4 regions of the Streptomyces sp. NPDC048825 genome follow, and region 2 is predicted to be linked to each of the others. Evidence: riboswitches for the same ligand, from Rfam matches in the RefSeq annotation. Region 2 holds a riboswitch; each other region holds the start of a gene.
The links. Region 2 has a riboswitch for cyclic di-AMP ahead of ACGFNK_RS24765 (C40 family peptidase). Riboswitches for the same ligand answer to the same signal wherever they lie in the genome.
Positions count from the first base shown of each region.

Region 1: linked by a shared signal. The riboswitch ahead of ACGFNK_RS15825 (NlpC/P60 family protein) and the one ahead of ACGFNK_RS24765 (C40 family peptidase) in region 2 are both predicted to bind cyclic di-AMP.
Region 3: linked by a shared signal. The riboswitch ahead of ACGFNK_RS15360 (transglycosylase family protein) and the one ahead of ACGFNK_RS24765 (C40 family peptidase) in region 2 are both predicted to bind cyclic di-AMP.
Region 4: linked by a shared signal. The riboswitch ahead of ACGFNK_RS25320 (M23 family metallopeptidase) and the one ahead of ACGFNK_RS24765 (C40 family peptidase) in region 2 are both predicted to bind cyclic di-AMP.

Region 1 covers NZ_JBICUR010000005.1:399,683-407,249, reverse strand. The annotation lists gene pcrA (DNA helicase PcrA) at 1-2,473, opposite strand, end outside; cyclic di-AMP (ydaO/yuaA leader) riboswitch at 2,746-2,918, shown strand; gene ACGFNK_RS15825 (NlpC/P60 family protein) at 2,926-4,092, shown strand; gene ACGFNK_RS15820 (hypothetical protein) at 4,185-4,538, opposite strand; gene ACGFNK_RS15815 (NlpC/P60 family protein) at 4,961-6,010, shown strand; gene ACGFNK_RS15810 (PLP-dependent aminotransferase family protein) at 6,214-7,567, opposite strand, start outside.
Region 2 covers NZ_JBICUR010000010.1:268,512-276,078, reverse strand. The annotation lists gene bioB (biotin synthase BioB) at 1-258, opposite strand, end outside; gene ACGFNK_RS24800 (8-amino-7-oxononanoate synthase) at 444-1,580, shown strand; gene ACGFNK_RS24795 (DUF397 domain-containing protein) at 1,561-1,788, opposite strand; gene ACGFNK_RS24790 (helix-turn-helix domain-containing protein) at 1,798-2,655, opposite strand; gene ACGFNK_RS24785 (ATP-binding protein) at 2,942-3,385, shown strand; gene ACGFNK_RS24780 (LysR family transcriptional regulator) at 3,439-4,356, opposite strand; gene ACGFNK_RS24775 (LysE family translocator) at 4,457-5,080, shown strand; gene ACGFNK_RS24770 (DUF6328 family protein) at 5,105-5,581, opposite strand; gene ACGFNK_RS24765 (C40 family peptidase) at 5,735-6,208, opposite strand; cyclic di-AMP (ydaO/yuaA leader) riboswitch at 6,212-6,399, opposite strand; gene ACGFNK_RS24760 (hypothetical protein) at 6,748-7,059, opposite strand; gene ACGFNK_RS24755 (ATP-dependent Clp protease proteolytic subunit) at 7,067-7,567, opposite strand, start outside.
Region 3 covers NZ_JBICUR010000005.1:290,736-298,302, reverse strand. The annotation lists gene eno (phosphopyruvate hydratase) at 1-240, opposite strand, end outside; gene ACGFNK_RS15360 (transglycosylase family protein) at 509-1,204, opposite strand; cyclic di-AMP (ydaO/yuaA leader) riboswitch at 1,209-1,377, opposite strand; gene ACGFNK_RS15355 (transglycosylase family protein) at 1,583-2,548, opposite strand; gene ACGFNK_RS15350 (cytochrome P450) at 2,785-4,107, opposite strand; gene ACGFNK_RS15345 (nucleoside triphosphate pyrophosphohydrolase) at 4,194-5,180, opposite strand; gene ACGFNK_RS15340 (SurA N-terminal domain-containing protein) at 5,239-5,886, opposite strand; gene ACGFNK_RS15335 (protein kinase) at 6,029-7,510, opposite strand; gene ACGFNK_RS15330 (hypothetical protein) at 7,549-7,567, opposite strand, start outside.
Region 4 covers NZ_JBICUR010000011.1:12,491-20,057, reverse strand. The annotation lists gene ACGFNK_RS25335 (TnsA-like heteromeric transposase endonuclease subunit) at 1-392, opposite strand, end outside; tRNA gene ACGFNK_RS25330 (tRNA-Met) at 635-708, shown strand; gene ACGFNK_RS25325 (PP2C family protein-serine/threonine phosphatase) at 876-1,973, shown strand; cyclic di-AMP (ydaO/yuaA leader) riboswitch at 2,258-2,413, shown strand; gene ACGFNK_RS25320 (M23 family metallopeptidase) at 2,425-3,447, shown strand; gene ACGFNK_RS25315 (PrsW family intramembrane metalloprotease) at 3,516-4,850, opposite strand; gene trmB (tRNA (guanosine(46)-N7)-methyltransferase TrmB) at 4,932-5,762, opposite strand; gene lhgO (L-2-hydroxyglutarate oxidase) at 6,228-7,433, opposite strand.

The DNA of each region.
Region 1 (7,567 bases), on a different contig from region 2:
CGTACCGCAGCAGCAGCCGCTTCGGCTTTGTGTCCCCGAAGTCGATCGTCGCCTCCGCGTTCGACCCCGCGCCCTTCACGCCGACCACCGTGCCGAGCCCGAACTGGTCGTGTGTGACCCGGTCCCCCACGGCCAGCGACACCACCGGCTTCTCCGTGGCACCGCCCCGCCGCGTGGCGAAGCCGGAGGCGCCCGAGGCCGCCGAGCGCGAGCGGGAGGAGGACAGGGAGGCCGCCACGCCCGCCGCGGGGCCGGAGGCCACCGCTCCCATGGACCCCGTCCGCTTCCACTCCAGATGGGTGTCCGGGATCTCCTCCAGGAAGCGGGACGGCGGGTTGTACGAGGGCTGCCCCCAGGCACTCCGCATCGAGGACCGCGTCAGATACAGCCGCTCCCGCGCGCGTGTGATGCCGACGTAGGCGAGCCGCCGCTCCTCCTCCAGCTCCTTGGTCTGGCCGAGAGAGCGCATGTGCGGGAAGACGCCGTCCTCCATGCCGGTCAGGAACACCACGGGGAATTCGAGGCCCTTGGCGGTGTGGAGGGTCATGAGCGTTATGACGCCGGAGCCGTCCTCCTCCTCGTCCGGGATCTGGTCGGAGTCGGCGACGAGCGCGACCCGCTCCAGGAAGTCCGACAGCCCGCCCGCAGCCTCGCCCTCACCGGCGTCCTGCTCGAATTCCAGGGCCACGGCGGCGAGTTCCTGGAGGTTCTCGATGCGGGTCTCGTCCTGCGGGTCCGTGGAGGCCTGCAACTCGGCCAGATAGCCGGTGCGTTCGAGCACGGCCTCCAAAACCGTGGCCGGGCCCGCGCCCGACTCGACGATGGTCCGCAGCTCCTCCATCAGCGTGTTGAACCGCTTGACGGCGTTCGTGGAGCGGGCCGCCATGCCGTACGCCTCGTCGACGCGGCGCAGCGCCTGGGAGAAGCTGATCGTCTCCCGCGAGGCGAGTGCGTCGATCATCGCCTCGGCCCGGTCACCGATGCCCCGCTTGGGGACGTTGAGAATCCGCCTCAGCGGTACGGAGTCCTCCGGATTGGCGAGAACCCTCAGGTACGCGAGGACGTCCCGGACTTCCTTGCGTTCGTAGAAGCGGACGCCGCCGACGACCTTGTAGGGCAGGCCGACGCGGATGAAGACCTCTTCGAAGACACGGGACTGGGCGTTCGTACGGTAGAAGACGGCGACATCGCCCGCCTTCGCCTCACCGGCGTCCGTCAGCCGGTCGATCTCGTCGGCGACGAACTGCGCCTCGTCGTGCTCCGTGTCGGCGACGTAGCCGGTGATGCGCGCGCCCGCGCCCGCGTTGGTCCACAGGTTCTTGGGGCGGCGGCTTTCGTTGCGCTCGATGACCGCGTTCGCCGCGCTCAGGATCGTCTGTGTGGAGCGGTAGTTCTGCTCCAGGAGGATCGTCGTCGCGTCCGGGTAGTCCTCCTCGAACTGGAGGATGTTGCGGATGGTCGCGCCGCGGAAGGCGTAGATGGACTGGTCGGCGTCACCGACGACGCACAGCTCGGCGGGCGGCACGTCGTGCTCGCTCGGGGGTACGTCCACGGGGTGCTCGGAGGTGCCGACGAGTTCCCGTACGAGGGCGTACTGGGCGTGGTTCGTGTCCTGGTACTCGTCCACGAGGACGTGGCGGAAGCGGCGGCGGTAGTGCTCGGCGACGTCCGGGAAGGCACGCAGGAGGTTGACCGTCGTCATGATCAGGTCGTCGAAGTCGAGGGCGTTCGCCTCGCGCAGTCGCGACTGGTAGAGCGCGTACGCCTGGGCGAGGGTCTTCTCGAAGCCGTCGGAGGCCTGTGCCGCGAAGTCCTCTTCGTCGATCAGCTCGTTCTTGAGGTTCGAGATCTTGGCGCTGAAGGACTTGGGCGGGAAGCGCTTCGGGTCGAGGTCCAGGTCGCGGCAGACCAAGGCCATGAGGCGCTTGCTGTCGGCGGCGTCGTAGATCGAGAACGAGGACGTGAAGCCGAGCCTCTTCGACTCCCGCCGCAGGATCCGTACGCACGCGCTGTGGAAAGTCATCACCCACATCGCGTTCGCACGCGGGCCGACGAGGTGCTCGACGCGCTCCTTCATCTCGCCCGCGGCCTTGTTGGTGAACGTGATCGCGAGGATCTGGCCCGGGTGCACCTTCCGCTCGCCGAGCAGGTACGCGATCCGGTGCGTGAGCACACGGGTCTTGCCGGACCCGGCGCCGGCCACGATGAGCAGGGGGGAGCCGGAGTGCACGACCGCCGCGCGCTGGTTGTCGTTCAGCCCCTCCAGAAGCGCGGCCGCGTCCACATGGGGACGGGGGGCACCATCGCGGTAGTAGGCCTCCCGGTCCGGCGGCACGTCGAACTTCCCGCCGAACAGATCGTCCGGAACCTGCTCCGGTACGTGCTCGTCCTCGGGCTGCGGCGGGGGCTCTTCCTCGTGGTCCCGCGAGGGTTTGAGGTCCGCCAGGAAGCTGTCATCAAAGAGGCTGCTCATCGCTCTCCGAGTCTAGGCTCCCCCACTGACACCTCGCGGCCGCCCTGAAAAGCTGCGCTCAAAACCCTGAAGGCTCTGCCGGTACGAGCCTGCCAGGAATCCTCTCACTCTCCAGGACCGTCCTGTCACGGTCGGCGACGGATCATGGCGCCTGAGGCTAAGGTCACGAAAACGTATCGGACAATTCGCACATCAACCTTCACAGGAGCCACACGAGTTGGTTAGCTTTCGCAGTGGGCCGCTCGACCCCCACCGGCGAACGTCGCCGGGCCGTGCGGCTCCCGCCGAGTCCGGTACGCCCTTGCGGGCCACCCGGAGCCGGGGACCCACCGACCTTGGGGTGAATCGGTCCAACTCCCTCAGGGGACAAAGACCGTAGGGCAAACCTTCCGAAGCACACGCCCGAACCCGACAGCTAACTCGGTAGGCGGAGCACGGAAGGAGTCGCCTTCGTGGCGCCACACCGCAAAGCGCGGTCGTCCAGTCCCATGGGCATACGGACCCCTGCCCTCGCCACCGCCGCTCTCACCTCGGTGGCCCTCTTGTCGCAGACGGCGAACGCTTCGCCCTCGGCGGAGCCGAAGCCCAGCCTCGACGAAGTCCAGAAGAAGGTCGACGACCTCTACCAGCAGGCGGAGACGGCGACCGAGAAGTACAACGGTGCCAAGGAGAAGACCGGCAAGCAGCGCAAGAAGGTCGACAACCTCCTTGACGACGTGGCCTCCCGCACGCAGAAGCTCAACGAAGCGCGTGAGGAGCTCGGTACGTTCGCCGCCGCGCAGTACCGTACGGGCGCCGCCGCCCCTGACACCGCGTCCCTGCTGCTCGCGGACAACCCGCAGGACTACTTCGACCAGAACCAGCTGATGGACCGGCTGACCAGCCGCCAGCAGCAGGCCGTCGATGACTATGCGACGCAGCAGTCCGAGATGACGCAGAAGCGTCAGGAGGCCTCTGAGAGCCTTCAGGCGCTCACCAAGACCGAGAACACCCTGAAGTCGTCCAAGGCGGACGTTCAGCGGAAGCTCGCCGAGGCGCGCCAGTTGCTCTCGCAGCTGACCACCGAGGAAAAGGCGCGGCTCGCGGCGATCGAGCGGGAGAAGCGCGAGGAGGCCCAGCGCAAGGCGGAGGAGCTGGCGCGGCAGCAACAGGCCGCGGAGGAGCTGCGCCGCCAACAGCAGCAGCAGCAGCAGCAGGCCCAGCCGACTCCCACGCCCTCCACCGACGTGGGGACCTCGACCGGCACGGGCACCTCCGCGGGCACCACGACCGCCAAGGGCGAGAAGGCGATCGCCTTCGCCCGTTCCCAGACCGGCAAGCCGTACGTCTGGGGCGCGTCAGGACCGGACTCCTACGACTGCTCCGGCCTCACCCAGGCCGCCTGGAAAGCCGCCGGCGTCACCCTCCCGCGCACCACCTGGGACCAGGTCAAGGTGGGCACCCAGGTCTCGGTCGCCAGCGCCCAGCCCGGCGACCTCGTCTTCTTCTACGACGACATCAGCCACGTCGGCCTCTACCTCGGCGACGGCATGATGATCCACGCCCCGAAGCCGGGTGCGTATGTCCGCGAGGAGTCGATCTACTACATGCCGATCCACAGCGTGGTCCGTCCGGCGTGAGGCACGCGCGCGTGGGCCCCTTTTCGGGGTGCACGCGCGCGTGAGCCCGTTTGGGGCTCTTCAAGGGGCCGCTTTTGAGGCTCTTCAGGCCGTCAGGTCCAGAGCACCGCGATGAAGATGTTCGCGGTGGTCAGCCCGCCGACCAGGCCGAACAAGCCCTTGTCCACCTTCTCCTCGTCCCGCTTCACATACACGAGACCCAGAATCACGATCAGCAACGCCAGCTTGACGCCGATCTTGATGTTGTTGACCGCCTGGTCGTCGGCCTGGTTGAGGCCGACCAGGATCACGCCCGTGACGAGCATGGTGAACGCGCCGTGGAGCATCGCGGGGCCGAAGCGGGCCGTGCCCTCGCCCATCGCCTTCATCTGGGTGAGGAAGCCGCCGAGGAGTGCGGCGATACCGATGATGTGCAGGGCGACGAAGAGATGGATGAGTACGTCCATGACGCCGGAGCCTAACCGGGGGCTCGTGCACGGCCTCACACCACCCCGCGCCGCTGGGCGTAACCCGTACAGGCCCTGACGGACGCCTACGGACACTGACGGCCCCATAGCACCGCCGAACCGCCCGGTCCTCCACGACTGCTGCATCGGTCAACGCCTCGCGGCAACTCGGCGCCGTCAGGCCGGGATCACGGTCGTACACGGTCATCTCGCGGCTCAGTCCCGTCAGTTCCGTACATGGCGTTACCGAGCCGGCACGCTCAGGTTTAGCGTCCTTCCCCAGGTGACCGGCTCCCCACCGCCGTCCGGACCAGGGGCGGCAGCCGGACATCACCGCCGAGAAGATCCGGCGGCGGCCCGCTCCCCCTGTGCGGGCCGCCGCCGGACGCGTGACCGGCCCGTTCGGGAAGGAAGTGGTCCAGGTGGCAGCGCACCGCAAGCCAAGACAGCGCTCGCTCGGTGGCAATACGGCCCGCACCGCCTTCACGATCGCACTCGCGGGCGCGGCGAGCGCCACCTCTTTCGACGGGGCGGGGCACGCCGAGCCACGGTTGACCCCGGATCAGGTGCGGGCCAAAGTCGACAAGTTGTACCAGGAGGCGGAGATCGCCACCGAGAAGTACAACGGGGCGAAGGAGAAGGCCGACAAGGCGGAGGAGCGGGTGGACTCCCTCCAGGACGAGGCCGCCCGCAGGACGGAGCGGCTCAACTCCGAGCGGGACGCGCTGGGTTCGGTGGCTGCCGCGCAGTACCGGGACGGGGGGCTGGACCCCGCGCTGCGGCTCTTCCTCTCCTCGGAGCCCGATCAGTACCTGGATGAGGCCGCGTTCGCCGAACGCGCCGGCAGCCGGCAGGCCTCGACCGTTTCGCGCGTACGCGGCCAACTGCGCGAGATCGAGCAGTTGCGCGGGGCCGCCCATGTCGAGCTGGCCTCGCTCAAGTCCCAGCAAGCGGCGCTGAACCGGCACAAGAAGACGGTCACGGGAAAGCTCGGCGAGGCCCGCCGGCTGCTGTCCCGCCTGACGGACGAACAGCGCGCACGGATCGGCGCGGACGACGCCGCCACGGCCCGCTCCTCACGCTCCGCTCCGCCGGCTCCGGGATCGACCGATGCCGCTCCCAACTCCCGGGCGGCGGCCGCCATTTCGTACGCATACGAGAAGCTCGGCAGCCCGTACGTGTGGGGTGCCACCGGTCCCGATGCCTTCGACTGCTCGGGCCTCATGCAGGCCGCGTACCGCTCCGCGGGGATCTCGCTGCCTCGGACGACGTATGCCCAGATCGACGCCGGGGAGCGCGTCTCGCGCGCCGGCCTCCGGCCTGGGGACCTGGTGTTCTTCTACTCCGGCATCAGCCATGTGGGGATCTACGTGGGGAACGGGCATATGATCCACGCGCCTAATCCTTCGGCGCCTGTGCGGCTCGCTCCGCTCGACGAGATGCCGTTCGCGGGGGCCACGAGGGTGGTGTGAGGTTGCCTCGCCCCCGCCGCCCTTACCCTCCTCCGCTCTCGGCTGCGTTCGGGCGGAGGCCCAATCATCCCTGGGGGGCCGGGGGCTACGCCCCAGGCCCCCCCTCAGGAAGTACCTCGGGTGCGGGGTCGGTTGTGGCTGGTCGCGCCCACGCGGCGGAGCCGCACAGTGATACAGCCCCGCGCCTCTGACGGGGCGCCCACCTATGCCACCTCTCTCAGCGCCTCCCCCACCGTGGCCACGCCTTCCTCAATCGCGGTCGTCGCAGTCGCCGCGTATCCCAGAAGCACTCCCGGCGAACCTCCCGGCCGCTGCCGGTGCCACGACAGCGGGTGCACCTTGACGCCGCGGGCCAGTGCGGCTGCGGTGAGGTGGGTGTCGGCGCGACCGACCCCCTCGAACGTCACCAGCAGATGCAGCCCAGCTGCGGCCCCGTGCACGACCGACCCCGGCAGATGCGCCCCTATCGCCTTGATCATGGCGTCCCGCCGACGACGATGACGCTGCCGCAGCAGCCGCAGATGCCGCTCCAACTCCCCCGACTCCATCAACCGGGCCAGCACGAGCTGCGGCAACACCGCATTCCCCAGATCAGCGAACCGCTTCGCCGACACCAATGCGTCCCGGTACCGCGGCGGGGCCACCATCCACCCCATACGGAGCGCCGGCGCGAGCAGCTTCGACACGCTCCCCAGGTAACAGACCCGCTCCGGCGCCATCGACCGGAACGCGGGTACGGGCGACCGGTCGTAACGGTGCTCGGCGTCGTAGTCGTCCTCGACCACCAGGCCGCCGCCTTCGGCCCACCGCAGCAACTCCCGGCGCCGCGCGCCCCCGAGCACAACCCCGGTCGGGAACTGATGAGCCGGGGTCAGCAACACCGCCCGGTGATCGCCCGGTTCGGCCAGTTCGGATACGAGCACGCCTTCGCCGTCGACCGTCACCGGCGGAGTACGAAGTCCTTGGTTCGCCAGGTGCTGTCGAATCCCGAGCGATCCGGGATCCTCCACAGCGAGCTCCTCGACCCCGTCCTTGCGCAGCACGCCGCCGATCAGCGCGAGCGCCTGTGCGGTCCCCGCGACGATCAGCACCTCATCGGGCTCGACCCTGATCCCCCGGTTCCGCCCCAGCCAGTGCGCGACCGCCTGCCGCAACTCCACAGTCCCCCGCGGATCCCCGTACCCGAACCCGACCGCCGCCAGCTCCCCCAGTACCTCCCGCTCGGCCCGCAGCCAGGCCGCCCGCGGGAACGCCGCCAGATCGGGCACTCCGGGCGACAGATCGATCCGCGCGGGCGCGGCACGTATCAGGTCGAAGACGTCCTCGCCCGGCGGAAGGCCGAACAGAGCGGCGGCGACAGGCCGTTGGCGCGGATGAGTCGGCCGGAGGCGACGTACACCCGCGCCCAAGCCGACTGGCGCTCCCCGCACCCGTCTGCCCACCACGCCCACAGGCTCTGCCATGCCCGAAGCCACTGTCATGGCCGCAGGCTCTGCCACGCCGACCGGCACCGCCACCACCACGGTCCCGTTTCGCCCCCGCCCCTCCACATGCCCG
Region 2 (7,567 bases):
GGTGTACTTGAGGATCTCCGCCTTGGAGCCGAGGCGTTGGGAGCAGTACGAGCAGTCCTCGGGGCACAGGCCCGACTTGAGGTTGACCAGATAGTTGAGTTTCACCCTTCGGCCGAACCACTGCCGCCTTACCTTGCCGGCCGCGGCCACCACATCGAGGAGTTCGTCGTCGGAGGTGGCCAGCACGGCCAGTGCCTCTTCGCGGGTCGGCAGCTCGCGCCGAAGCCCCTTGTCCACCAGCGTGTTCAGCAGGTCCATGGGGTCAGATCCTGGCCTATGCGAGGGGGCGGGGCCAAGGAGAGTTCGTACAAGACAGCCCGTTCGAGGTGTGGTTTTTTCCACATCATGGGTGGCGGGCCGGGCGGCTAGGGTCTGTGCACTGCCTACAAAGCACCGTCTGCAGGACGCACCCTCAAGCAAGACCCTCAAGGCCCGGAGGACACATGGCGGGATCGCCGTTCGCGTGGATCGACGAACAGGCGCGTACGCGGCGCCGGGCCGGACTCGTCCGCACCCTGCGCCCACGCCCTGCTCAGTCCCCGCTGCTCGATCTCGCGAGCAACGACTACCTGGGCCTGGCCCGGCACCCCGAGATCACCGAGGCAGCCGCGCATGCCGCACAGGTGTGGGGAGGCGGCGCCACCGGCTCCCGGCTGGTCACCGGCTCCACGGAGCTGCACGCCGAACTCGAGCGTGAGCTGGCCGAGTTCTGCGGCTTCGAGTCCGCGCTCGTCTTCTCCTCGGGTTATGCCGCCAACCTCGCCGCCGTCACCGCGCTGGCGCCGCACGGCTCTCTCGTCGTGTCGGACGCGGGCAACCATGCCTCGCTGATCGACGGTTGCCGTCTCGCGCGGGGCACCACGCAGGTCGTCGCGCACGCCGACCCCGACGCCGTACGCAAGGTGCTGGGCACGCACTCCGCACCCGCCGTCGTCGTGTCCGACACGGTCTTCTCGGTGGACGGCGACGCGGCTCCGCTCGCTGAACTCGCGGATGCATGCCGGGAGTTCGGCGCCGGTCTGGTCGTCGACGACGCACACGGGCTCGGCGTGCTCGGTGACGGCGGCCGGGGCGCACCGCATGCGACAGGACTCGCGGGGGCGGCGGACGTCGTCACGACGGTCACCCTGTCGAAGTCGTTCGGCAGCCAGGGCGGCGCCGTCCTCGGCCCGGCCCACGTGATCGACCACCTGGTCAACGCGGCCCGCACCTTCATCTTCGACACCGGTCTGGCCCCGGCCGCCGCGGGCGCCGCCCTCGCGGCCCTGCGGCTGCTGCGCCGGGAACCGGAACGGGCGGCACGCGCGCGTGCCGTGGCGATGCAGCTCCACACCCGGCTGACGGCCGAAGGCCTTGAAGCGGTACGCCCGGACGCCGCCGTCGTCTCCGTGCGCGCATCCTCGCCGGAGCAGGCCGTGCGCTGGGCGGCGGACTGCCGCGAGGCGGGACTGGCCGTCGGCTGCTTCCGTCCCCCGTCGGTGCCGGACGGAATCTCACGGCTGCGGCTCACCGCCCGCGCGGACCTCACCGACGGGCAACTCGACCATGCCGTACGGGTGATCAGCGCAGCGCGTCGATAAAGCCCTCCCAGGCCGAGGGCGCGAAGAGCAGCGCGGGACCCGAAGTGTTCTTCGAGTCGCGCACCGCGAGAAGTCCGGCACACGGGCCGGAGGCCGGACAGGCCGTCTCGACGCAGTTGTTCATTCCTGTGCTGCGGCTGCTGCGCTGCCACCGCACACCGTGCAGACGGGTGCTGGAAGGTACGGACCGAGGCAGGGGGGTGGACATGGTGCCTCCTTACTCGCCGTCAGCCAGACCGGCGATGAAATCCAACGAGTCCTCGGGAGAAAGGGCGTGGATCTGAAGGGAGTTGAAGGCCTCGGTGTAGGCCTGAACGTCCTCTTCCCTTTCGAGATAGAGGCTACTCGTCAAGTGGTCGAGAACAACCACATCCAGATCAGAAGTGGTCGAAAATGAAAAGATAACGAAAGGCCCGGTCACCCCGACATGGGCCCCAACTCCGAACGGCAGCACCTGAATCCGCACGTGAGGCAGTCGGGCAGCGTCCCGCAGACGCCTCAACTGCCGTGCCATCACCTCCGGTCCGCCGACCGACCGCCGCAGCACTCCCTCGTCCAGGACCGCGCTCAGCCGCAGCGGCGTTTCCGAGCGCAGCACCTCCTGGCGGGCGAGGCGCACCTCCACCAGCGCGTCGACCTTGCCGTCCGGCAGCCCGTCCAGGGCGGCCCGCGTCACCTCACGGGCGTACTCCGGTGTCTGCAACAGCCCGGGAACCACGGAGTTCTCCAGCGTGCGCATCGCGCCGGCCTGCGACTCCAGGCTGATGAAGTCGCGGTACGTGGGCGGCAGCAGACCCCGGTAGGCATTCCACCAGCGGTGCCGGCCGTCGCCGTAGGCGCCCGCGAGCACGACGAGCAACTCGAGCAGTTCCGGGTCCCGGACGTCGTACGCGTCGAGGAGTCGCCGTATGTCCGCCGCTTTGACCCCGCTGCGGCCGGTCTCGATCCTGCTCACCTTCGACTGGTGCCAGCCGACGCGCCGGGCGGCCTCGCCGCTCGTGAGACCCGCGCGGGTGCGCAGGGCGCGCAGCTCGGCGCCGAGTTTGCGGCGGCGTACTGCGGGACCGTGTTGCATGGTCGTCTCCTTCCGACCGTCGCGCCGACGCTATAGCGTCGGGGGTCGCGGCGACGGCAGAAGACGACCCGGTCACCCGTCCGAATGACCACCCTGGGCGCGACCCAAATACGGTCGGTCGTCGGAGAGTTCACCGCTTCGAGCGACAGATATATGCATATCTTGGTGGATCGGCACCGAGACCGGCCCGGTAGTGGCAGTCTGGCGCGCAGCACCAGTCCGGGACCGTACTCGAACCTCCGCTCCGTGTCGGACTCCGGTCCCGTGGGAAAGGGACGACGTCGCCATGGCAGACCACCTGGAAGCATCCGTCACTCTGCCGAGCGATCCCGCCTCGGTCTCCGCCGCCCGCACCTACGTCGCCAACGTCCTTGCCGAATGGGGCCTTCCGTCCGACACGGATGTCGCCGACACCGTCCGTCTCATCGTCTCCGAGCTCGCCACCAACTCCGTGCAGCACACCCTCGGCCAGTCACCGACCTTCACGGTGGACCTCACGCTCGACCGTGACGAGCAACTGCTCATCGGCGTGACCGACAGCCATCCACGCTTCCCGAAGAGACTCCCTGCGGCCGTCCAGCAGGACAACGGCCGAGGGATGGTGATCATCCGCTTCCTCACGGCCGAGTGCGGGGGGAAGCTGACGGTCCGGCCCACTCGTGAGGGCGGCAAGACGGTTTCGATCACGCTGCCCTGGACGACTCCGGTTCAGCCGGTCTCTGCCGACTGAGGGGCTGCGGGGACTGCGGGTTGTCGGCTGCGGACCCTCAAGGGCGCTGACCGTCAGGTCCGTTGGGACGCGCGGCCGAAAGCGCCGCGGAGCAGCGCGCGGAAGGCGTCAGCCGCGGGTGCCTGCTCGTCGGTGCGGTAGGCGACCGAGACCGTCCTGCGCAGGTCGCCCGGCTCCAGGAGGCGCATGCTCACCGGAGTGGCGGCGGTTCTGGCGACCATCTCCGGGACCACCGCGATGCCGAGGCCCGCGCTGACCAGGGCGCCCACCAGGGCGTAGCCGGGAGTCGCGACGAGGACCGAGGGTGTGGCGCCCGCGCGGGCGAGCGCGGCCTCCACGCCCTGTCGGGGTGGGTGGTCCGGGGCCATGCTGATCAGCTGCCGGCCGGCAAGACCGGTCAGCGGCAGCCGCGACGAGCCGCTGGTCAGGGCGTGCCCGGGGGCGGTCACGAGCACCAGCTCCTCGACCAGGACCGGCTCCGCGGACACCGCGGCGGGCAGCGGGACGGGGGCCGCGGGCTCGTAGCCGTGCGTCAGCGCCAGATCCACCTGGCCCGCGGCCACCGCGGCGATGCCGGCCGGCGGCTCGTAGTCCGCCACGGTCAGCTCCACATCAGGATGGGCTCGGCGGAACGCGCTCAGCACCGGCGGCAGCAGATGGATCCCGGCCGTCTGGAAAGTGCCGAGCCGCAGCCTGCCGCCGGACAGCCCGGTCAGGCGCGCCAGTTCGAGCCGCGCCCGGTCCATCTCGTCCAGCACCCGGCGTGCCCGGGCCACGAGGAGTTCGCCCGCGCCGGTCAGGCGGGCGCCGCGATGGTGGCGTACGAGAAGCGCCGTGCCCGCCTCCCGCTCCAGCTTGGCCAGTTGCTGGGAGAGCGCCGGCGTGGTGTAGCCGAGGCGCTCGGCGGCGCGGGTGATCGAGCCGACCTCGGCGACCGCCACCAGCGCCGCGAGCCGCGTGGGGTCGTACATGCGAGGCTCCCGGCCCAAGTGCGGACTAAAGAATTACTTAAGGCTGGCCCAGGATAATGCACATACCTGCTGAAGGCTTGGAGCGGGCACGCTGGTGCTCATGGATGGACAGCTCATCGCCTTCACCGGGGTCGCCGCAGGCCTGGTCGCCATGCCCGGTGCCGACTTCACCGTCGTGGTCCGCAACGCTTTGGTCTCCCGCCGGGCCGGTATCGCGTGCGCGCTCGGGATCGCGGCGGCGCTGCTCGTCCACACGGCCCTCGCCGTCGTCGGGGTGGCCGCGGTGCTGACGACCGTGCCTCCGCTGTTCCGCGCGCTCCAACTACTGGGTGGTGCCTACGTCCTCTATCTCGGCGTACGGACGCTGCAGTCGGTGCGCGGCAGGCGTACGACGGGGGCCGAGGAGGCGCCGGTCGTGTCCGGGGCCGGAGCCCTGCGGCAGGGCTTCGTCACCAACGCCCTCAACCCAAAGGCGACGATCACCTTCCTCAGCCTGCTGCCGCAGTTCGTACCAGTCGGAAGTCCCGCGATGCCTCGGACGCTGGTCCTCGCGCTGATCGTGGTCGCGCTCGCGCTGATCTGGTTCCCGGCGGTCGCGCTGCTCGTGGACCGGCTCGGCCGGTGGCTGCGCAGGCCGCGTACAGCCCGGGTCATCGAGGCCGTCACCGGAACCGCTCTTACGGTGCTGGGACTGGGACTCGTTCTCGAAACGGTGCTCGCCTGAGCCGGAGAGCCCGGCCGGCAGGGCTCAGGAATCGTCCGGGCTCCTGCTGCCGGCCCGTTTCATCAAGAGCGGCACGAGCCCCCACAGGCCGAAGCAGATCACCATGGTGGCCGCGCCGGCCAGAATCCCTTCGAGACGGCCCGCCGTCACATCGACGACGAGCAGGACCGAGCCGGTGAGCGCGAACGCCAGCACACCCATCCCGATCTGGGCGAGGTGCGAGGAGACCGCCACGATCTGCGGCTTGGCGCCCTGCTGGAACAGCCGGCGGTGCAGGGCGGCCGGTGCCGTGAGGAGCACGGAGGACAGCACCGCGAGCAGCAGCGTCGTGATGTACGTGGCGCGCTGCACCGAGTCGAGGTCCGGGAAGCGCGGGGTGAACGCGAGGCTCAGCAGGAATGCGAAGAGGATCTGTACGCCCGTCTGGGTGACCCTCAACTCCTGGAGCAGTTCGATGAAGTTGCGGTCGGCGCGCTCGAGCGGTGTCTCGCGCCGCTCCATCCGTTGGGCGTACGGACGCTCGTCGCCCGGACGTCGCTCGTCGGGCTCTCGGTCGCTGGGCGGTTGCTGGGCCATGGATCCATGAGTATCCCGTCAGCCGCCCGAATCACGCCCCGTGGGGTGGCGGCGATGACCGCCGCCACCCCACGCGCGTCACCTGACCCGGCCGTACCAGACGCTCTTCGTCCAGATCTTCTGCAGCTTCACCACGTCCCCGGTCTTCGGGGAGTGCCAGATCCGTCCCTTCCCGGCGTAGATGCCGACGTGGTACACGTTCCGGCCCGAGTGGAAGAACACCAGATCTCCCTGCTTGCGGCTCGAAGCCGAGATGTGGCGCGTTTTGTTGTACTGCTGCGCGGCCGTACGGGGCAGCTTCTTCCCCGCCTTCTTGAACGAGTAGAGCGTGAGCCCGGAGCAGTCGAAGCGCCTGGGCCCCGTGGCTCCCCACTTGTACGGGGACCCCTTTTTGGAGGCCGCTACCTGAAGTGCCTTCTTCGCTGGGGTTACTGCTTCGGCGTCGGATGTGAGACCGGGGGCAACAACGCTGCCGCCGACAACGGCGACGGTGAGAGCCGAGGCGGTACCGGCCCTGGTCAACAGCGACGGGACACGATTGAGCGCAGACATGCGCAACCCTTCGTCAGCCGCCTGTGAAGGATGACCTGTCGGATTCGGGCTGGCGAAGTTGCCCGGCCGCGGTGTGCGGCTTCACCCCAAGGACCACTCGGAAGTCTCCGGCGGCCCGTCGTGCTTGGGTCCTCCACTCCTGCCGATCCACTTCTGTCGACCCGTCATCCGGGCGGCGGCAGGACTCGGCGTCCGCCCGGACCGCCCCGCCGCTGTGGCGGGGGCTTGTCGTCGGAAGGGATCTTGACGCACGAATGTCGGAAAGTCCGAGCGGAATCGGCGGTTTGTGGGCTTACTCACCACTCACCCGTTCGGGTGGACAGGCCTGTTGTCGAACGAGCGTCGAGGGGGTCGAGGACCCTCGTACCAGCACCGGAATGTCTGATTCCGGTGTTTGAGTACGCGCGCTGCGCAAGTTGCGGGGGCCTTTGAACGTACCTCCGTCTACTCCTTTCAGGGGTACGTCATTTGGTCCGTTTCACATCTTGCCCGGACGCCCCCTCAGTCGCCTGCGGAGCCCCCGGGCCGCTCGGTGGGCGTCAGATGTCGGAGGTCTCCGGCGGCAAGGTGACGCGGGCCGCCCGGCGCTCACCGTCGAGGACCCGCAGAGCCCGCGTCAGGGTCGGTGCGTGCAACTCGTGTTCGCCGCGTTGGTGCATCAGGTTCAGCGCATCGCGCAGCGCGGTGGCCTTGGTGACCAGTGCCTGTGCCGCGCGCAGTCCGCCATAGGTGTCGCCGCGGTTCGCCGGATTGATCCGGCCCAGGAGATCGAGCACCTCCAGGTAACGGTCGACCAGTTCACCCTCCGCCCGGGTCAGCGCCGGCAGCGGGGGCAACTCGGGTGGGAGCATCCGCCGTTCACCTCGCGCCGGGGGCGGTGAGCGAGTTCTTGCGGCTCGGAATGATGCGGTCGACCAGCCCGTACTCCAGTGCCTGCGGTGCCTCCAGGATCTTGTCCCGCTCGATGTCCGCGCTGATGCGCTCCTGACTCTGGCCGGTATGCCGGGCGAGCATCTCCTCGAGCATCCTGCGCGTGCGCATCAACTCCTCGGCCTGGATGGCCAGATCGGAGGTCTGGCCCTGCACCGGCTCGGGCAGCGCCGGCTGGTGGATCAGTACGCGTGCGTCCGGCAGTGCGGACCGCTTCCCCGGCGCACCGGCCGCGAGCAGTACCGCGGCGGCGGCCCCCGCCTGCCCCAGGCAGACGGTCTCCACCTCGCAGCTGACGAACCGCATCGTGTCGTAGATCGCGGTCATCGCGCTGAACTGGCCGCCGGGAGAGTTGATGTACAGCGAGATGTCGCGGTCCGGCGACTGGTACTCGAGGTGCATGAACTGCGCCATCACGTCGTTCGCCGA
Region 3 (7,567 bases), on a different contig from region 2:
CTCCGGGCCGAGCTGCTCGATGACGGCGAGGACGGCCTTCTCGACACCCTTGCCGAGGTAGCGGTTGGCGTCTCCGTCGCGGAGTTCGACAGCCTCGAAGGCGCCCGTGGAGGCGCCGGACGGAACGGCGGCACGACCCGTGCTGCCGTCGTCGAGGCCGACCTCGACCTCGACCGTGGGATTGCCTCGGGAGTCCAGGATTTCCCGGGCTACGACGACGTCGATGGACGGCACGAGCATCTCCTTCTGGGATGTGACGCGGTTACGCGGGCCGCTGGGCCCGCACAGCGCGAAGCCGCGGCGGCTCCGCGATGACGAGCCTAACCGGCTCCGGGCGATCGGCCAGCCGTCCGCCCCTCTCATGGACCTAACCGAAAGCAAAATGTTTCCGAACGGAACAAAAAGTCCCGCCCCGGTGCGTACGGGGGAAGACGCACCGGGGCGGGACCGCTGGGGGCTCGGCTTCAGCCGCTCTGGGGGCCGGGCTTCAGCTGAGCCGGGGCTCAGTTCAGCTGAGGTGCAGCTGCTGGCCCGGATAGATGACGTCCGCGTTGTCGACGATGTCGTCGTTCAGCTTGAACAGCTTCTGCCAGCCGCCCTTGACGTCGTTCTCCGTGGCGATCTCGCTGAGGGTGTCACCCTTGACGACCTTGTACTCGCCGTCACCCTTCTTGACCTTCTTGCCGGTCGGGGTGGTGACGGTCTTCTTGGCAGCCGGGCGGTCCGCGGAGCGGGAGGCGCGCTCCTCCTGGGCCGGGGCGCTCTGCTGCTGGGACTGCTGGGTGTTCTCCTGCGCGGCACCGGAGCCCGAGGAGCCGCCGCCGGTGTACGCGGCGCTCGACAGACCCTTGCCGCAGACCGGCCAGGCACCCTTGCCCTGGCCCGCGAGGACCTTCTCGGCGATCTCGATCTGCTGGGCCTTGCTGGCCTGGTCGGCGGTGGCGGCGTACTTCGTGCCGCCGTAGCCGGCCCAGGTGGAGGCGGAGAACTGCAGGCCGCCGTAGTAGCCGTTGCCCGTGTTGATGGACCAGTTGCCGCCCGACTCGCACTGCGCGACGGCGTCCCACTCGGAGGCGGTGGCGGCGGAGGCCGTACCCGACACCATCAGCGGGGCGGCGATGGCGGCACCGGTGACACCGGCGAGCGTGGCTATGCGGGTGGCCTTGGACGGGCGACGGTGCTTGCCCTTGCCGGAAAGCAGCATGAAGAGATCCCCTCACCGACGCCTACGAGGTGAGCTGTCGGGTTCGGGCCTGGTGAGTTGCCCGGCCGTGCGGATCGCTCCGCACGACTTCACCCCAAGCCGCACCCGGTCTCGACGACCGGGCCCGGCACTTACCTTGGGTCCCCCGCTCCTGCCTACGGCGCTTTACGCGACGACTGTTCCCGTACGGCCGTTGGCAGGATTCGGCGTGACGTCCGTCGGGGCCCGCTGTGGCGAGCGGTCACGACCGTAAACATGCGATCCGCCGAATTTCAAAGACGATCAGGGCCTTTGAGATCCATGTCTCACTTTCACCAAACCGGACATCCGGCACGAACTGCCGCCACTTTTGGCCTGGTTCGGCACCTTGCACACCACTCAGTCTGCGCCGAGTTCAAGGCGCTGACCGGGGAGGATGAGGTCCGGATCGGCGCCGACAGTGTGCTTGTTCGCGGAGTACAACTCGGGCCATCCGCCTTGGAGGTCAAGGGAGTCGGCGATTGCCGAGAGGCTGTCTCCGGAACGGACGGTGTACGAGCCGTCCGCAGCGTCCGCCGCATCGCGTGAGGCGCGGTCCGCGCGAGAGGCATGCCGGCCGGTGGAGTCGTCCGCACGGGAGGCATCGGCGTCCTCTTCGGCGCTGCCGCCGCGATGACGGCCGGCGCCCTCCTCTGTGTTTGTGCTCTCACTCTCTCCGGTCGAAGAGTCGGCGTTCTGGCCGGAGTTGCCCGAGTCGCCCTCATTCGTCGCGCCTGTGGGCGGACTGGGCGAGCTGTCGAGGTCCGGTGATTCGGCGGTGGAGTCGCCGCCGGAATCCCGCGAGGTGGCGGTGGACGACCCGGACCTACCGGACGATCCCGAATCAGCGGATGTATCGGATGAGTCGGAACTGTCGGACGAATCATCCTTTAGGAAGTCGTCACTTGACGTCCGCCCCGAATCGGAGCCCGATCCGGAGTCCGCCTCGGTGGGCGGAGTGGAGGTCGGCGTGGGCGAGTCCTGCGCCAGGCCCGTATCAACGTCGGCCGAGTCGGAGTTCTGTGTCAGGCCCGCGACCAGTCCACAGGTCGCCCAGGGGCTCGTACCCTTGTCCGCAAGGATCTTCTCGGCGACGGCTATCTGCTGCGAGCGACTGGCCAGGTCAGCCCTCATCGCGTAGTCGAGACCGCCGTACTGCTCCCACTCCCCCTGGGCAATCTGGAGGCCGCCGTACTCCCCGTTGCCGGAGTTGGCGCTCCACCGGCCGCCGCTCTCGCACTCCGCGACCGCGTCCCAGGTCGCACCACTGGCGGCACTCGCGCTGCTCGCCGCGAGGAGGGGGATCGCGATGGCCGATCCGGTCACCCCTGCCGCCACAAAGAGAGCCGGCGCCTGACGAGGGCGACGGTGTCGACCGTTCCCGGAGAGCATGCGGTTGCCTTTCACGCGACAGTGTGTGACATGGGTGTGACCAATGAGACTGATGAGGTCCGCTTTCGCGTGAACCTAGTGGGACCCGATCACTTGTCACCAGTAGATGTAGCGCAGATCACGTGAAGATCACGGACCTGAGGGTACGTCAGCTTTGAGCTGGGGGTTCGTCAGTTTTGAGTCCGGGCTTCGCCGGCGCTGAGACCGGGCGAAGTGGGGGTGAAGCTGACGGGCAACGTCCGCAGGCCGCGCATGATGAGTCCCCCACGCCACCGCAAATCCGCTGAATCCGCTGCCAGTTGCAGATCGGGGAGGCGGGTGAGGAGCGTCGCGAGTGCGGTCCGGCCCTCCAGCCGGGCGAGGGGTGCGCCTAGGCAGTAGTGGATGCCGTGCCCATAACCGAGGTGCTGGTTGTCGCGTCTGCCGAGGTCGAGGGTGTCGGGGTCGTCGAACCGCTCGGGGTCACGGTCGGCGGCGGCGAGTACGACGAGTACGGGGTCGCCGACCGCGATGTGCTGCCCGCCGATGGTGACCGCCTCCGTCGCGAACCGCCAGGTGGCCAGCTCCACGGGGCCGTCGTACCGGAGCAGCTCCTCGACGCCGGTTTCGAGGAGGTCCGTTTTTCCGGCTGCCAGGGACTTCTGCAATCGATACCGCTGCTCGGGGTGCGTGAGCAGCGCATACACCCCGTTGCCCACCAAATTGACCGTGGTCTCGAAACCGGCGAACAGGAGGATGAAGGCCATGGCGGCGGCCTCGTTCTCGGTGAGGTGCTCGCCGTGGTCGGAGGCGCGGATGAGTCCGGAGATGAGGTCTTCGCCGGGGGTGGCTTCGTCCGGGAGCGCTGCACGCTTGCGGTGGATGAGCTCGGCGAGATAGCCACGCATCTTCTTCACGGACCGGGCAACGCCGCCGCGCGGTCCTCCCCCGTGCCGGATCATCATCCCCGCCCAGTCCCGGAAGTCGTCCTGGTCCTCGCGGGGGACGCCGAGCAGATCGCAGATCGCGTAGATGGGGAGCGGGAAGGCGAACTCGTGAATGAGATCGGCGCTGCCCCTGTCCGCGAACTGATCGATGAGCTGGTCGGCCAACTCCTGGACGCGCGACGCGAATTCGGCCACACGGCGCGGGGTGAACGCCTTGGCCACGAGCCGCCGGAGCCGTGTGTGATCCGGCGGATCGATATTGAGCAGATGAGTCATCAACTCGGCTTTGCGCTCACCGGGGATACCTGTCTTGCCCTTGGCGTGAGCGGGTTCGTCGTGGTGAGCGGGGTTCTTGCTGAGCCGCTGATCAGCGAGGGCCTGCTTGGCATCCGCGTACCGGGTGACCAGCCAGGCCTCGACTCCACTCGGGAGCCGGGTCTTGTGCACGGGGGCGTGCTCACGGAGCCAGGCGTACGCCGGGTAGGGGTCGGTGGCGAACTCCCAGGTGAAGAGTTCGGGGGGCGGGCCGGCGAGGGCGGCGCTCTGAGCAGGCGGCTGGTCGTGCATGCCTTTGACCGTAGCCGCCCGCCCTGGCCGACGTATCTCCACGGTGCAGCTACCTCAGTCGCAGCAGCCCCGGCCACACTGCCGCGTCAGCCCTCCGCAGCCCGTATCGCATCCCGATAGGCCCGCGCGGCAGCCCGCAGCGCCGCCTCCGGGTCCACCCCGTCCGCCTCGGCGCGTGCCGCCATCGCCAGCAGTTCGTAACCGACGCCCTCGCCCTGCGGTATCGGCACTTCAAGTCCCGCTGTGCGTACGCGGGATGCCAGCTTCGCTGCCAGGGCCAGACCGGGCTGACCCAGTGGGACGCCCTCCGTCACGGACGTGCGCTGCTTCTCCGCCGCCTTGGTGCGCAGCCAATGGGCCTTGACCTCTTCGGGCGTCGTGGCGGTTTCGTCGCCGAAGACGTGGGGGTGGCGGTGGATGAGCTTGGTGACGATGCCGCCTGCGACGTCGTCTATGGAGAAGGGTTCCGAACCATCCTCCGGGCGGCCTTCCTCCGCTATCCGGGCATGGAAGACGACCTGGAGCAGGACATCGCCCAGTTCCTCCCGCAGCTCGTGGCGGTCGCCCTCCTCGATCGCCTCGACGAGTTCGTACGCCTCCTCGATGCCGTATTTCGCGAGTCCCTTGTGGGTCTGCTGGGAGGACCAGGGGCATTCGGCTCGGATGCGGTCCATGACCTGGACGAGGTCGAGGAGGCGGGCGCCGGGGAGGTCGTACGAGGCGGGGAGCAGTTCCAGGTCGGGCATCTGGACGCGGCCGGAGCCGGCCAGGCGGGCGAGTCCGTCGGTCAGTTGGGGCTCGCCCTCGCCTGTGGCGACCACGGTCACCGTGTGGCCGCCGGCGCAGGCGTCGACGAGTTCCTCGGCGGTCGGGGCCGCCTCGTCGACCTTGACGCCGGCCTCGCGCAGATACGGCAGCTGGGGGTGGGCGCCGTCCGCGCACAGGACGCGGTCGGCGTCGTGCAGCGCCTGCCAGGCGGGCCAGGACAGGAGTCCGGGCGCGACGCGATGGCTGGTGGTGAGCAGGACGATGCGCCCCGGGCTGGATGCGTTCACCCCTCGAACGTAACCCACGCCACCGACAACAAGGTCGGACAGCAGACGCGGATTACGCGGAAGACGCGGACAGCGATTACGCCGTCTCCTGGCTGCCCGCCTGCGTGACCTGGCGCAGCCACGGCAGCTTGGCCTCGACGCGGCTGTTCTTCTCGGGGTCCCAAGTGCCGTAGCGCGGGTTCAGGTCGACGTCGAGTTTCTTGGAGGCGTCGGACAGGGCCTTCCAGAACGCGGGCCCGCTGGTGTCGGTGCCCAGCTGGGCGGCGAGCTTCTGGGCCTCGAGCTGGAGGCGGAGGTTCTCGTCGATCCGCTCCGGCGGGATGCCGTACGTCTGCAACCAGTCCCTCTCCAGCGCCTCGACACCACCCGGCTTGTCCTCGAGATCGGCCCGGACCCGCGTGACCTCGTTGCGGGAGACGGTCACGCCCGCGTCCTGGGCGGCGCGGTGCAGCACACGGTCCAGGACCATGTTGTTGAGGATCTCGCGGGTGAGGCCGCCGGACTGGGCGATGGCCTGCCCGTACTGGGTGTCGTCCGCGATGGCGGCCCGCTGCGCGGTACGCACCTCGCTCACCCGGTTCTCCAGCTGGGAGACCGTGATCCGGTCGTCGCCGACGACGGCCGCGGCACCGGGATGCGCCTCGTCTCCGCAGGCGGTGAGGAGAGGGGCCGCGGTGGCGAGCGTGGCGGCGAGGAGGAGCGCGGTGCGACGGCGGCGGTGCAAGGAGACCTCCAGTGGGAGCTTGTGCGGCGGTGCACAAAGTCTTGCGGTGATCGATGGTAGGCAGGGGACCGGCTCTCGGCCACCCATTCGACCCAACGATTCGCCAAGAGTTCCGTACTGCCTCGAAGTCCCTGCGACGTCACTAACCGCGCACTTGGCCCAGCCATTGCAGCGTCCGCCGGATCTCCACGGCCATCGGGCGGCCCGGCCCCTGGAGGCGCTCCACGTCGAGGAGCAGCCGGGCCAGCGTTTCGTGGGCGGCTCCCCGGTCGCCGAGGGCGAGGAGGAGGTGGCCGATGCGGCGGCGTACGTCGTAGGCGAGCTCGGGGTCGCCGGCCACGTACTGGTTCTCGTAGTACGGCAGCAGGGACCGGTACTCCGCGAGCGCGGCGGCTGGTTCGCCGAGCTGTTCGAGGCACTGGGCGGCCTCGTAGCGGAAGCGCAGGGACTGCGGGTCGGCCTGGCCCGCCTCCTTGGCGCGCTCGTCGGCGAGGCGGCGCAGCTCGGGCAGGGCGCGGCGGAACTGGCCGTCGTCCATCAGCGTGGCCGCGTACTGCTTGCGCAGGGTGCGGACGACGGGCGAGTGCTCGCCGTGCTGTTCGGCAGCGGCCGGGAGGATCGAGCCGAGGATGTCGACGGCCTGCGTGATACGGCCTTCGCCGAGGAGTTGCTTGACCTCGTCGACGGCGCGCGCGACATCGGGTTTCTCCACGGCCGGGGTGGCCTGCGGCTGGGCCGCGGGGGTGCGGGCCCGGTCGGGCCAGGGAGCGTGCGGGCGCAGGAAGGGGCGCGCCGGGTCGAGCGGGCCGCCGCTCGGGATTCCGCGCGCGGGGAGCATCGGGAGCAGTTGCTCGTAGGTGTCCTGCGCGGAGGCCGGGCGGTGCTGCGGGTCCTTGGAGAGCAGGCGCAGGACGAGGGCTTCGAGCGGCTCGGGGACTTCGGGGCGCAGTTGGCGTACCGGAACGGGCGGTTCGTAGAGGTGCCGGTGGAGCACGCCGAGGGCGGTGGAGCCCGAGAACGGCACATCGCCGCTGAGCAGTTCGTGCAGCAGCACGCCCAGCGCGTACAGGTCGGTGTACGGGCCGACCGCGCCGCCCATCGCCTGCTCGGGCGCCATATAGGCGGGGCTGCCGATGGGTGAGCCGGTGTGGGTGAGGCGGGTCGTGTCCGTGTCCATGACGGAGGCGACACCGAGGTCGAGCACGGTGACCGTGCCGTCCTGCTTGACCATCACATTGCGGGGCTTCAGGTCGCGGTGCACGATCGGCACGGCGTGCACCGCGGACAGTACGGCGCACAGCTGGGCGGCGACCGCGACGGCCCACTGCCAGGGGTACGGAGTGTGCTCGGCGAAGTGGCCGGAGAGGTCGACTCCGTCGACGTACTGCATGACGAGGAACAGCTCCTCGCCCTCGGTGCCCGCGTCGTGCACGGTGACCAGGCCGGGGTGGTCGACCTGGGCGGTGACGCGGCACTCGCGTACGAAACGGCGGCGCAGCTCGTCGGCCTCCTGGCCCGCGACCTTGTCGGGGCGCAGCAGCTTGACCGCGACGCGCCGGTCCAGACGCTGGTCGTATGCCGTCCACACCTGGCCCATGCCGCCCTGGCCGATGAGCGTGGACAGTTCGTAGCGTCCGGTGATCACGCGTCCCGACGCCACGGTCACCTGCCGTCCTCGTGC
Region 4 (7,567 bases), on a different contig from region 2:
TCAAGAAGGCGGTCGGCCGGCTTCACGTTGACCACGCGCACGTTGCCGTCCCCCAGCACCAGCAGGAAGTCCGGCACGTGCAGCCGCCACCGACCACCCACCCGCGCCCGCAGACGGCACGGCTGGGCGAAAATCCCGACCACCTGCGGGTCGAAGTCCGCCAGCAGCAGCCGAGCCAGCTCCAGACGGCTCTCATAGACCACCAGCCCACGCGTCGTAGCCGACGCGTACTCCCCGGGATGATGCTTGTGCCCCTTCGCCGACCTGACCCGCCGCCACGGCACGGACCCGTCGAAACTGCCCCGGCGCAGCTGGCTGAACTCCACGCTGCAGACCGAGTCGTCCTCGTACCGGATCGAAGCCGTCGCAGACTCCTGACTGCCAGCCCTCACGCTTGTACGCTTGGTAACCATGAGCTGACCGTAGGAAGCCGCCCAGGACCAAGAGGCCGGATGACCGAGAAGTTCCCGGGACTGACCACCACCGACCACAGGCGTTGCTAACGCGCGTCGGAAGATTGCTAGCCGACTGCTAGAGATCGACCGACACTGCTAACGCGGACCCGGAACCTACAGCAGGCGGCGAAAACGCGTGTGCTGAGCGTCCCGCGGATGGCGTACACTGGTCTTACCGACGCGGGGTGGAGCAGCTCGGTAGCTCGCTGGGCTCATAACCCAGAGGTCGCAGGTTCAAATCCTGTCCCCGCTACTGAACACTCAGGGCCGGAACCTACGGGTTCCGGCCCTGAGTGCTTTCCGGGTTCCCGACGGTCCTGTCCCCCATGGCCCGCTCACCCACTCGGCCCGCACAGGTCGCCCCCCGACCACCCGCCGGGAAACCTGTGACCGAGCGCGGTGAAGGGCGGGAGAGCAGTGGTGGGGCCCGGAGAAGTGGAGACTGGTGGGCGGAGGATCGCTGACCTCCGGACTCTCGTCCGTGCGCTCCCTGTGCTGCTGATCATCGCGGGCGTCTGCTACGACTTCCTCACCCCGCCCCCCTTCACCGCGGTGCCCTTCTTCACGGTCGCCCCGCTCGTCGCCGCGCCCCTCTCCACGTTCGGCAACACGCTGCGTACCGGACTCGTGGCCGTCGCCGCCCTGTCCCTGCTGCACATCAGAGGGCCCTTCGACGTGGGCTCGGCCACCGAGGTCGCCACCGCGACGGCGGTCGCCGTGCTGGCCCTCGCCATCAACCGCCTCGTACGCCGCAGTGACCAACGTCTCGCCTCCGCTCGCGAGATCGCGGAGGCGGCCCAGCGCGCCGTACTGCCCGAACCGGCCGAACGGATCGGCGGGCTCGACATCGCGGCGCGGTACGAGGCGGCGCAGGCGGACGCGTTCATCGGGGGCGACCTGTACGCCGTGCAGGACACCCCGCACGGCGTACGGCTCGTCGTCGGCGACGTACGGGGGAAGGGCATGGGCGCGGTGGCGGCCGTTGCCGTGCTCATCGGGGCCTTCCGGGAGGCCGCCGAGCAGGAGGCGACCCTGGAGGCGGTGGCGCAGCGGCTGGAGCGGGCGCTGGTGCGCGAGGCCGCCCGGCGAGGCGGCCTCGAGGCGGTCGAGGGCTTCACCACCGCCGTACTCGCCGAGCTCCCGCACGCCGACGCCGTCGTACGCCTCGTCCACCGTGGTCACCCTTGGCCGCTCCTGCTGTACCGGGACGGCTCGCTGGACACGCTGCGGTCCGAGGACCCCGCACTGCCGCTCGGGATGGGCGAACTGGGCCCGTGGCCCGACCGGGCGCAGGAGGTCCCGTTCCCCGGCGGGGCCACCCTGCTCTTCTACACGGACGGGGTGACCGAGGCCCGGGACCGGCACGGCGTCTTCTTCGACCCGGCTCAGTGCCTCGCGGGCCGGACCTTCCACGGACCGCGGGCGCTGCTCGCCACGCTCGTGGAGGAGGTCGTCCGGCACACGGGAGTCGGCGGCGCGACGGACGACATGGCGCTGCTGGCGGTCAGGAGGCCGTGAGGCGGGTTCTTGAACCGCCCCGGGTCTGATGCCTGCGGGGTCAATATCACCGGTAGTAGTCGGACCAACCCACTCCGGTTAGCAACTGAAACATTGTCAACAGAAGTCACAGCAGTGAATTACCCGCGAGTCAGGATCAACTCGCCCGATTCATCCCGCTCATGACCTGAAAGTCCAGGCCAAGACCGCCAACGAATCTCCGGAACAGCTTGGAATCCGGTGCCTGCCTCTATTAACGTTCGATAACGCAGCGCGGTCGTCCCAGCCGTCACAAGAGTCGGCTCCGTGCGCACGCGCCGAATCCCGCAAGGGAACCGGGGAACCACCACTTGGGGTGAATCGGGCGTCGTTCCCGGTGGAGACACCGTGAGCGACGCGCGTAGGAGACCTTCCTGCTCCGAACCCGTCAGCTAACCCGGTAGGCGACAAGGAAGGAAAGGAGTGCGCCTACGTGGCGTCCAACCGGCCTGCCCCCCAGACTTCGTTCGCGCCGAGTGAGCAGCAGCCCGACTCATTCGGCTACGGCAAACGCCAGGACGAGGAGACCTGGGAGGAGTGGAACCCCACCGAGGATTCCCTCAAGCCCGTTCGCGGCAGGCACCGCGTCGGCAAGCAGCGCGGCGGAGGCCTTGCGCGCAGCTCCACGGTTCTGGGCGTCGGAGTCATAGCTGCCGTCAGCGCGGGCGGCATGGCCAGCGCGCAGACCGGCAAGCCGCCGGTCTCCATCACCCTGCCCGACCTTCCCCTGATCTCGGACGACCCCGAGGAAGAGGAAGAGGCCGGCTCCGCGACACCGCTCACCCAGGCCGGTCTGACCACGGCGGACGCCGAGCAGGGCAACTCCGACGCCGGCGAGGCCCTGCGCGCCCGCATCATCCTGCAGGCCGAGCGGCAGCAGGACCAGGTGGACCGCGAGGCCAGGCAGGCCGCGGCGACCGCCGCCGCCAAGAAGGCCGCCGAGCAGGCCGCCAAGGAGCGGGAAGCTGCCCGGGCCAAGGCCGAGGCAGCCAAGGAGAAGGCGGCGGAGGAGGCCCGGCAGAAGGCCGAGGCGGAGCGCCTCGCCGAGCTCGCCAGGAGCTTCGCGCTGCCGACGTCCTCGTACACCATCACCTCGACCTTCGGTCAGTCCGGCGCCCTGTGGTCCTCCGGGAGCCACACCGGCCTGGACTTCGCCGCCCCGTCGGGTACGCCGCTCAAGGCGGTCCACAGCGGCACCATCACCGAGGCCGGCTGGAACGGCTCGTACGGCTACCTCACGAAGCTCAAGCTCGACGACGGCACGGAGATCTGGTACGCCCACCAGTCCTCGATCAGCGTCAGCGTCGGCCAGAAGGTCAGCACGGGCGAGGTCATCGGCCGCGTAGGCGCGACCGGCAACGTCACCGGGGCGCACCTCCACATGGAGGTCAAGACGTCGGGCGGCGACGGAATCGACCCGATGGCCTGGCTGCGGAGCAAGGGGCTCAACCCGTAAACCCGTAGGTCAGCTCTTCGACGCCATCCGCTTTTCGGACGAGAAGCGGATGGCGTCCTGCTTTTCGCCTAGTTCCGGTAGGGGTTGTAGGCCGGGTCATACGCCGGGAAGGGCGACGCCTGCCCGTAGGCGTTCCCGTACGCAGGCCACGGTGGCGGCACCGGGAGTGGTGCCGTGGACCGGGCCGCGTACGCCAGTGCGGGACGGGCCAGCTCGCGGCGGGCCCACAGCTCGTGGAGCAACTCCCGTTCCCGTACGACGAAATCGGCGCCCGCACGGCCGCGGCGCCCCCGGTGGCGCAGGAACGCGAGGGACGTCGCGTAGGCCTCGTACTCCGCAACCGCCCGCCCCGCCGGGCGCCCGCCGTGATACGTGGCGTACTCGCGGGCCAGTCGCCGCGCCTTCATCGAGCCGAGCACGAACGGCTCGGGAACGGTCAGCCAGCCCGCCATGGCGTATGCGGGCAGCTCGGCGCGCACCGTACCGAGCTCACGCTGCCGCGTCCAGATGACCAGCCAGGTCAGCAGGCCGAACGCGGGCACCATGAACGCCGCGTACACCGCGAAAAAGCCGTATGTGCCGAAGGTCGACGAGCCGTTCCAGAGGGCGTGCATGCCCATCGCCAGCAGCAGGCCCGCGAAGGGCAGCAGTACGCGTCGTATGTGCTGGCGGTCCGCCGAGAGCGCCGCGATGCCGAAGCCGATGCCGGTGAGCACGGTGAACAGCGGGTGCGCGAAGGGCGACATGATCACGCGTACGAAGAAGGTGGCGGCGGTGACGGAGGCGATACCGTCCCCGCCGCTGAGCTGGTCGGTGCCGAAGGCGGTGCCGAGGTAGAGGATGTTCTCGGTGAACGCGAAGCCGGTCGCGGTGAGCCCGGCTATCACCACGCCGTCGACGATCCCGGTGAAGTCCCGTCTGCGGAACAGGAAGACAAGTAAGACGGCGGCGGCCTTCGCGCTCTCCTCCACGACGGGCGCTATGACCGTCGCGCCGATCGTGTCGGCGCTCGACGGGTCCGCGGTGGCCGTGGCTATCCAACGCGTCGCGAAACTGTTCGCGACGATCGCTATCAGCGCCGCCGCGCAGGCGCCCCAGGCGAACGCGAACGTCAGGTTCCGCCAGGGCCCCGGCTCGACCCGGTCCAGCCAGCGGAACGCGGCGATCAGCAGCGGGACGGGCAGCACGGCAAGGCCAAGGCCCACCAAAAAGCCCTCGGTGCCGGTCTGTTCGCGGACCAGGGCCAGGATGACGAGACCGGAGAGGGCGAGCAGGGTGATCAGCGCGCCGTAGCGCACCCACCTGCGGCGCCACCAGTGTGTATGCCGCCGGGTGCCTCCGGCGTGGGTGCCGGGAGGTGGTGGGTACGCCGGGTACGCCGGATACGGGGGACTGGTGGCCACAACATCGACCCTAACCAGGGAGGGGCTGGGCTTGCGACGGTACGTTTGCGCTCCGCTGGGTTCGCTGGATTCGGACGGGCTTTATGGGGTTCTGGGTGGGGCGTCGTGCGGGGTGCTGCGCGGCACGCGGTGGAACAGCAGGTCGTGCACCACATGTCCCTTGTCCAGGCCCTGGCTCTCGAAACGGGTCAGCGGGCGGAAGTCCGGACGGGGCGCGAAACCGCCGCCCGGCCGGCTGTTCTCGAAGTCCGGGTGCGCGGTGAGGACTTCGAGCATCACCTCGGCGTACGGCTCCCAGTCCGTGGCGCAGTGCAGCAGCGCGCCGGGCTTGAGGCGGGACGCGGCGAGTGTGAGGAAGTCCGGCTGGATCAGGCGGCGCTTGTGGTGGCGCTTCTTGGGCCAGGGGTCCGGGAAGTACACGCGCAGTCCGCTCAGGGAGTCCGGCTGGAGCATCTCCCTGAGCAGGATGATCGCGTCGCCGTTCGCGACCCGGATGTTGGACAGCCCGTGTCGGTCCGCGAGATTGAGCAGATTCCCCTGGCCAGGGGTGTGCACGTCGACGGCGAGAATGTTGGTGGCGGGATCCTCGGCGGCCATCTGAGCGGTGGCCTCGCCCATCCCGAACCCGATCTCCAGCACGACGGGCTTGTCGTTCCCGAACAGGTCGGTGAGGTCGATCTTCCGCCGGCCATCGATATCAAGCCCCCACTTTGGCCAGAGCCGTTGCAAGGCGTCGGCCTGCCCATGCGTGACCCGACTCCGCCGCGGCTGAAAGCTACGGATCCGCCGCTCGAAGTGGGACCCTGCGGGGTCGGCGCGGGGGCCGTCGGGGAAGCGGGGTTCGCCTTTGGCGCGGGGGTGGGGACGGCGGGGTTCTTCGGTGTTTTGGCGCTCAGACACAGTGCGGTTCATTTTACGGAGCGGGTTGCCTCCGGCGGTTGGGCGGGTGGGTTCGTTTTCGGGTGCGGGTGCGTTGTGGCTGGTCGCGCCCCGCGGCGGAGCCGCTGATGTCACAGCCCCGCGCCCCTTGGGTGGGTGGTGGGTCGGGGCCGTGGGCCGGTGCGTCAGCCCGTCGCAGGGTGGGCATACGGCCCTTCGTCTGACACAGGGCGCAGGTGGTCTGAGACAGAACCTACGCGACGGGCATACGACGCACCGGCCCACGTCCCCTCCCGCCGGTGGGAGGGTGCGGGCACGTTGTGGCTGGGGCGAGTGGAGCCGCAGGCTTTTGCTTTTCAGGGGCGCGGGGAACTGCGCGACCAGCCACGACGCACCCGTAGCCGCGACACGACCTGTCACCCCCACCCCCTTGCGGGGGGCCTGGGGCGCAGCCCCAGTTTCGGGAAGGGGCGGGGCTGGGGAAAGAAACCCCCGCGGTCACCCCAACGCCTCCAGAACCCTCCGCCCCACCTCACGCCCAATCGGAAGCGAAGCGGTAGCCGCAGGGGACGGCGCGTTCAGCACATGCACCGTGCGCGGCCCTTCCCGCAGAAGGAAGTCGTCCACCAACGTGCCGTCCCGAAGGACCGCCTGGGCGCGAACGCCCGCAGAAGCCGGAACCAGGTCATCCTGAGTAACCGCCGGCAACAAGCGCCGCACAGCCCCGGCAAACGCCGCCTTGGACAAAGACCGCCGCAGCTCACCCCCGCCATACCGCCAGTGCCGCCGAGCTATCCGCCAGGCTCCGGGCCAGGCAAGCGTCGCCCCCAGCTCCCGAGCCCGCACGGTCCGCCAGTCATACCCCTCACGGGCCAACGCCGGCACAGCGTTCGGCCCGATGTGAACGCCCCCGTCGATCCCGCGCGTGAGATGCACCCCGAGGAACGGAAACGCGGGATCCGGCACCGGATACACCAGCCCCTTCACCAGCCAGGGCCGCGCCAGCGAGTAGTACTCCCCCCGGAACGGCACGATCCGCATCCTGGGCTCGTCCCCTGCAAGGCGAGCGATCTCGTCACAGTGCAGCCCCGCACAGTTGACCAGCACACGCGCGCGTACGACGTCTCCATCTCCCGTACGAACAGCGACCCCGAGATCGGGCCGCCGGTCGATGTACGTGACCTCCGCCCCGTACCGAATCTGCGCCCCCGAGGCGTCCGCGAGCTGCCGAGCGACGCCCACGAAGTCGCAGACACCGGTCGTGGCGACATGAATGGCGGCAAGCCCCTGAACCTCCGGCTCGTACTCGGCGATCTGGGACGCCCCCAGCTCCCGTACCGGAATGCCGTTCTCCCGCCCCCGCTGCACCAGCGCATGCAGCCGCGGCAACTCGTCCCGCTCCGTGGCGACGATCAGCTTCCCCGTAACGGCATGCGCGATCCCGTACTCCGCGCAGAACTTGACCATCTCGGCCGCGCCCCGCACGGCATACCGCGCCTTGAGGGACCCGGGCCGGTAGTAGATCCCGCTGTGGATCACCCCGCTGTTGCGCCCCGTCTGGTGCTGAGCCGGCCCCGGCTCCTTCTCCAGCACCATCACCCGAGTCCCCGGCGCGGCCCGCGTAATCGCATAAGCCGTGGACAGCCCAACGATCCCCCCGCCGACCACGACCACATCACAGTCATAAACGATCACGCGTCGCACCTTCCCACCTCCCACTTAGATAGTGCACTGCGCCACTGACAACGCGCTGAAACCCCGAAAATCGGCGCAGGGGCCCCGCCGCCCCGATTGAGGGCCGTAGGCCCGAATGGGGCGCGGGGCTGTGTCGATTTGCG